Regions from separate parts of the Isoalcanivorax beigongshangi genome, predicted to be linked through region 2. Evidence: predicted binding sites of a transcription regulator. Region 2 holds the regulator's gene; the other holds the start of a gene.
The links. The regulator PhoB, encoded in region 2, activates phosphate uptake and scavenging genes when phosphate is short. The targets are predictions, from matches to a motif close to TGTCATANNNNTGTCANA.
Positions count from the first base shown of each region.

Region 1: a site for PhoB is predicted at 2,123-2,140, ahead of AB5I84_RS12675 (PhoX family protein). Genes of this name have one in related genera too.

Region 1 covers NZ_JBGCUO010000002.1:218,408-221,826, reverse strand. Annotated here, with positions in the region: gene AB5I84_RS12675 (PhoX family protein) at 1-2,052, opposite strand, end outside; gene AB5I84_RS12670 (hypothetical protein) at 2,194-3,419, opposite strand, start outside.
Region 2 covers NZ_JBGCUO010000001.1:268,726-272,144, forward strand. Annotated here, with positions in the region: gene phoR (phosphate regulon sensor histidine kinase PhoR) at 1-1,162, opposite strand, end outside; gene phoB (phosphate regulon transcriptional regulator PhoB) at 1,236-1,940, opposite strand; gene ubiA (4-hydroxybenzoate octaprenyltransferase) at 2,073-2,951, opposite strand; gene AB5I84_RS01195 (chorismate--pyruvate lyase family protein) at 2,953-3,419, opposite strand, start outside.

The DNA of each region.
Region 1 (3,419 bases), on a different contig from region 2:
AAGACCGATAACACCGCCGTCGTCCTTGGTGATCACCACCGTGGCCGAACGCGGGCGGGCATTGCCTCCGGTGGGCCAATGGCTGGTGAACTGCCCCGGTTGGGAGCGATCGCCAGGGTGCTGGATGTTGATGAACATGGTCTTGTGATCCGGAGTCATGCACACCCCGGTCACTTCACAGTCCACCGGCCCCACCATGAAGCGTTTGATCTCCCCGGTCTCCGGTACCGCCGCCAACATCTGGTTGTTGCCGAAATCGCCATCAGGGCCTTTACCGGCCTGCTGATCACCAGACATGTCGGTTTGAATCCAGAGAATACCGTTGTCGTCGTACAGCAAGCCGTCCGGGCTGGCGAAAACGTTTTCGTCGGTCAGGCGCTTGCCGCTGCGCGGCAGGAAACCCGCCAAGTGACCCTCGGTATGGCCGGCAAACACAAAGATGTTCCAGTAGAACTTGGTCGCCGCCGGTTCGCCCGCTTCTTCGTTCCAACGGATGATATGGCCGGTGCGGTTGAGCACGCGCGGGTTGGCCGCATTGCTGACAGTGCGAGGGCTGTTGTTGGTGAGGGTGAAATACACCTCGCCGCTGTTCGGGTTCACCGCCCCCCACTCCGGACGATCCATCGGCGTCGCACCAAGAATGTCGGCAGCGCCGCGAGTGTTAAGCAGCACGTCTGCCTGAGAGGTGAACACCAGACGCGGGCGGTCGCTGGTCGGCGGCCGCTCAGCTTCGTTGTCCATCGCCGCTTTGAACAGCGGGTGGTCGAAGTCCAGCGGCAACCAGTCGCCACTGCCGTCGTCGTTGAAGCGGGCGACGTACAAAGTGCCTTCATCGAGCACATCGCCGCCTTCCATATTTTCTGCCCACACCGCCTTGGTGACGAATTTGTAAATGTACTCGTTAGTGGAGTCGTCACCGGAGTAAAACGCCATCGGTTTGCCGACTTTCACCGGTGCCGGAATCACCCCTTCATGGGAGAAGCGGCCCATGGCGGTGCGTTTGCGCGGCACATAGTTGGGGTCGAACGGATCCACTTCCACCAGCCAACCGAAGCAGTGCGGCTCGTTGCGGAAGTCTTCGCTGGCACTGGCGCCGCTCTCATCCGGCGCAAAGCGCTGGTACAGATCGTCTTGTTGATCGGCGGCGTACCAGTGGTAGTTCTGCCAGCCGGTGATGTTGTAGCGGTTATAGCCCGGCGTCTTCTTATCCAGCAGCGCCTTGTCGGCGTGGAAATAACCGGCCCAGTTTTCTTCCGAGATCAGATAGGTGCCCCAAGGGGTGTAACCGCTGCCGCAGTTGTTCAGGGTGCCACGGGTGCGCTGGCCACTGGGATCGAAGGCGGTTTTCATGGCGTCGGTGCCACGCATTGGTCCGGAAATTTTCATCTCGGTGATGGCGGTCACGCGGCGGTTGTAACCGCCCGCGACCAGCTCCCAGCCACCGTTGGCGCTTTTCTGGATTTCCACCACGCTGATGCCATGGGCGTTCATTTCTTTCTTCACGTCGTCCGCCGGACGCGGTGCGCCGCTCTGGTCGGCGCCATGGGCGTGCAGCACTTTCTGGTCCACGTATTCGTGGTTCATCACCAACAGACCGTGGTCGGATTTGCCGTCGATCGGGAAGAAAATGATGCCGTCGTGGTTGGAACCCATTTGCTCGGCTTGTTCATCACCGGTATTGAGCCCGTCATCGCGGTAGTCCGGGAACGCGCCTAGGATCGGTGTGCCCCACGGCAAGAACGCCGTGGCGGTGTAGCCTTCCGGCACCATCACCGCATCATCACGGCCGGTGGCAATGCTTTTGAAGCCGAGGGTCCGTACACCCGGGATCACCGGCCGGTCAGAGCCAGAATCACTGCCACAGGCGGCCAAGGTGCCACCCAAGAAGGCCACCGCCGAAGCACCCAAGGTGCCCTGCAGCAACGTCCGGCGTGACAGGTTGGCGGCCAGCACCTCATCAAAGTGGCGGTTGCCGGCCTGGTTGCTGCTCGGCTCCGGCGGGTTGTTGCCTTGCTCCTGCTGCGGCATCGGTTTGATCGGTCGGGTCTTCACGCGGTGTTCCTCCCACTGCATCAATGCAAAGTTTCGGAACAAAGACCCTATGGGTACTGAGTGAAACCCCCATGACGCCTGGATGACAGTGCGGCGACAAGCCAGTGACAGCTTATCGCCGCGTGGAAGCGCGCCGGCTGATCAGGGCGCCGGACAACCGGCGCCGTCCTGCACCGGCTCACCGCTGCTGCCGACCACCACCCGGCCGCCGGGGCAGCTGACCAGCGTGGCGCGCACTGCGCCATCCGCAGTGACCCATTGCTGTTGTCGGCCCACTAGCGTGTTGAGGCCCACCCGCAGCAGCTCGCCTTCGGTCTGTACCAGCAGACCTTGGCCCTGCCACTCAGTCAGCGGCTCACCGCTGGCGCGGCGCAGCACCACCTGTTCTTGCCCCGGCAGCACTTGCAGCGTCACCAAGCGTTGCTGCCACGGCAGCATTTCCTGATAAACCGGGGCCAGCGGCGCCGCGGTCGCCGACTGGAAGCCCCACAGTTCACCCTGCCGGTAGCGGGCGCCGCCCTCCAGCAACTCAGCGTTAGCCGGCAACGTGGTGCTGACTAGCTTGCCGCTGGCCACATCGAACAGGTGTGCTTGGCCGCCCGCCGTTTCCAGCTTCAGCACCGTGCCGCGGGCATTGGCGTCCTCGATGCCGTAGCCACGCGGCACTTCGCTGCGTTGAAGATCACGGCTGTACCACACTCGCGCGGCGTATTCGCCTTTCAGCAGCGCCGCCAATCCTTCGCCGTGCTCCTTGAAACGGATGATTTGCGGGTCATCCACCAAAGTGCGTCCGGCGCAATCGAGCAGTGCCTGCTGACGCGGATTGCTGCGCCGCGCCACCCGCCAATCCGGTGAGAAGGTGACCATGCCCCAGAAATCGTCGGTCATCGGCGTGCCGGTGCTGCTGTGGCCATCCATGCGCACCCGGCTGCGCTGACCGCCTTGCTGCTGGGTCACCAACCACACCTGCGGGCAAATACGTTCGGCGTCCTTGCCGCCCGGCACCGGCACAAAACGACCGTCTTGGTGCAGGAAACCTGGCATCGCCTCACCGCGGCGTGGCTCCAAGGTGCTGGCGTCGACCGGGAAGCGCGTCACCCACAGCGGCCAGCGCGGCGCCGGCGTGTCGGCTTGGCGCGGGCGCAGCGCGCCATCTTCTTGGAACAGCTCTGGCGCGCTGACCCGGCCCTCCGCATCAAAGCGGAACCAAGCACTGCCACGGCGCCCCAGATATTGGCCGCCCTGCAACGCCGCCAATTGGTCCACTTCGAACGTCAGTCGCGGCTTACCGTCGGCGCCATGCAGGTGACAGGCGCCCGCGCCCACCGGGCATAACAGCAGTTCACCAGTGCCCGCGAACGGGCCGG
Region 2 (3,419 bases):
CGCCGGTGTGTGTCACGCGACTGTGGTCGGGACGGTAGAAGCGCTCGGTGAGCCGGGGCAGATGCTGGCGGTCGATGCCGACGCCGTTGTCGAGCACCGAGAAATGCCCGCCCAAGTCGTCCTCCCACCAGCGGATGTCGATGCGCCCTGCCTGCGGCGTGTACTTCACCGCGTTGGTGATCAGGTTACTGAACGCGCTCTGGATCTCGTTATGATCGCCGAGCAGAGTGGCGTCCGGCGCCACTTCCAGCACGATCTGCTGGGCCTTCTCCGGGTGCAATGACAGCGCGTCCTGCTGCAACCGGCGCAGCAGCGGCGCCAGCATGATCTTGTGGTAGTTGTTGTCTGGCTCGGTGCCTTCCAGCCGGGCCAGCAACAGTAGATCTTGGATCAATGCATCCATGCGGTGGCTCTGTTGATCCATTTGCTGCAGCGCGCGGTGCATGCGGGTTTGTTCCGGCGGCAGCGTGTCGATCAGGGTTTCCAGGTAGCCTTTCAACACCGTCAACGGGGTCTTCAATTCGTGGCTGACGTTGGCAACGAAATCCTTGCGCATCTGTTCCAGGTTATGCAGCCGGGTGACATCGCGCACCACCACCAGCCATTCGCCGCCGCCGAAGCGGGTAATGGTGAATTCCAACAGGATGTTGTCGTTGGACGGGGCAGGCAGCGACATCGGATGGTCGAAGTTGCCGGTGTGCAGGTATTCCACCAGCCGCGGATCGCGAATCAGGTTGGTGAGCGGTTGGCGCACATCCTGCGGCGCACGAAAGCCCAGCAGGCGCTCGGCGGCGCGGTTCCAGAACTCCAGCCGACCGCGGCGGTCGACCACGATGATGGCGTCACGGTGGGCGGTGATTGAGCTTTGTGCACGGCCGATCAGCTGCTGTAGGTCGTCGCGGGCGGACATTTCCTTGCGCAGCAGCCGGTAGATGGCGTCAAACAGTTCGCCCCAGGCGCCGGAGCTTTCCGGCGGCTCCCATTGTTCCGGGTAACGCTGGATCCAGCGCACGAAGCGCACGATCTGCCACAAGTTAAGGGCTACATAGCCGATCATGGCCAGTGCCAGCGGCCAGAAGCTGTGGGCGTACCAAGACAGCAACAGACCGATGACGAGGACCAGCGCAATGCGCCGGACTTCGCTGAAGACAGTGAAATTCAAGCCGGTTTCTCCTGCACAGCCAGTGCCGCCCCGGATGGCGACGCCGGCCCGGGGCGTGGGTGCTCAGGGCCGGTCAGACCGGACGTGGCGTCTTGGTGGAAAACCGGTAGCCGGTGCCGCGTACAGTCTGGATGAACCGGTCGAAATTATAAGGCGCCAGTGCCTTGCGCAAGCGGCGAATGTGGACGTCGATGGTGCGATCTTCCACATACACGTTGGCGCCCCACACTTGGTCGAGCAATTGGGTGCGGGAATAGGCGCGCTCCTGGTGGCTCATGAAGAACTCCAGCAGGCGGTATTCGGTGGGGCCCATTTCCACCGGTTCGCCGTTGGCGGTGATGCGGTGGCTGACTGGGTCCAGGCACAAACCCTCGGCGTCGATGGCCTTTTCTGCGCCGCCAACGCTGGAGCGCCGCAGTACGGCCTTGATGCGGGAGATCAACTCGCGGGTGGAAAACGGCTTGGTGATGTAATCATCCGCGCCGACATCCAGCCCTTGGATCTTGTTGTCCTCTTCGCTCTTGGCAGTAAGCATGATGATGGGAATTTCCGCGGTGTTCTCGTCGCGCTTGAGGCGCCGCGCCAGCTCAATGCCGGTCACCGAAGGCAGCATCCAGTCCAGCAGCACCAGCTCGGGGCGGCTGTCCACAATAATGGCATGGGCGGTTTGGGCGTTTTCCGCCTCCAGGACCTCAAAGTCCGCCAACTCCAATGCCACCGCCACCATCTCGCGGATAGCGGGTTCGTCGTCAACGATCAGGATCTTGTGCTTGCTCATGTCATATCGTGTAGGTAGTGGGTTCGATGCCCATTAGATGGCCATTTAATGACAGGAATATGACAGCTGGCCCGGGGCGATAGCGTCAGAATGCGCAATCGCCGCCGGCGGCTCAAGCGCCGCCTCGGGCCGTCAAGCGAGCAGGTAGTGCAACCAGAGGCCGGCAAAGATGGCCGCGCCGACCCACTGGTTGTTGAGGAACGCCTTCAAGCACAGCGCTGGATCGCGGTCGCGGATCAGCCATTGCTGGTAGACGAACAATGCGGCGGACACGGCCAAGCCTAGGTACCAAGGCCAGTCGAACGCCAGTGCCCGGCCCAGCAGCGCCAACGCCACTAGGGCCAGTGCCTGCAACAGGCCGATGATCAAGCGGTCGGCGTCGCCGAACAGAATCGCGGTGCTTTTGATGCCCACTTTGAGGTCGTCTTCACGGTCGCAAATGGCGTATTCGGTATCGAACGCCACCGTCCACAGCAGCTTGGCCACGAACAGCAACCAAGCGGCGGCCGGTACGCTGTTAGTTTCGGCGGCAAAGGCCATCGGGATCGACCAAGCGAAGGCGGCACCGAGAAACAGCTGCGGCAGATGGGTGAAGCGTTTGGTGAAGGGGTACAGCGTGGCCAGCCCCACCGCGCCGAACGACAGCCAGAACGTCAGCGGGTTAAGCAGTAGCAGCAACGAGGCGGACAACGCGATCAGTACGGCGAACAGCGCCAGCGCATCGCGGCCGCGCAGGGCGCCGGTGGCCAGCGGGCGCTGGCAGGTGCGGGCTACGGCGCCATCCCATTTGCGGTCAGCGTAATCATTGATCACACAGCCGGCGGCGCGCATCAGCCAGACGCCGGCGGTGAAGACCAGGATGTTTTTCAGTGAGGGGCTGCCGTTGCCGGCGATCCACAACGCCCACAGCGTTGGCCAGAACACCAGCAGCGCGCCGATCGGCCGCTCCAGGCGCATCAGTTGAATCCACGGCCACAGCGCTGGAAAGCGCGTTTCTATCCAGGCAAACACCTTATTCTCCGTCGGTTTCGGCCAGCACCCGTGTCCACAGTGCGGGCAGGAAAAACTCCGCCACCAAGATCGGTTGGCCGCGCTTGCGGAACAGTGACTCCCGTCCCCACAGCTGCTCGCCGGATTGCGGGTGCGGCAGCCGCTCGCCGTCCACCTCGGTGATCCAGACCGCGTCACGGCTGGCCATGGGCAGGCGGAACAGCTCCCAGCCCAACGAGCGACGCGCCATGTGGCCGAGTACGCGATTGGCGCCGGTGAGCGAGGTCAGCGGCAGCACTGAGCGCGCGTACACCATTGGTTGGTCATCCAGCAGCAGTTCCACTTCGCGGATGCGGGCGTGCTGGCGCGCGGATAGGCCGGCGAAACGGGCTTCGGTGGCGGTGGGGGCGCTGATGCCCTCCTGCAGTAGGCGCACGGCGAAGCGGCCGTGGCGGCGCAGGCGGGCAGTGAGGGAGCCGGTGTCCAGTA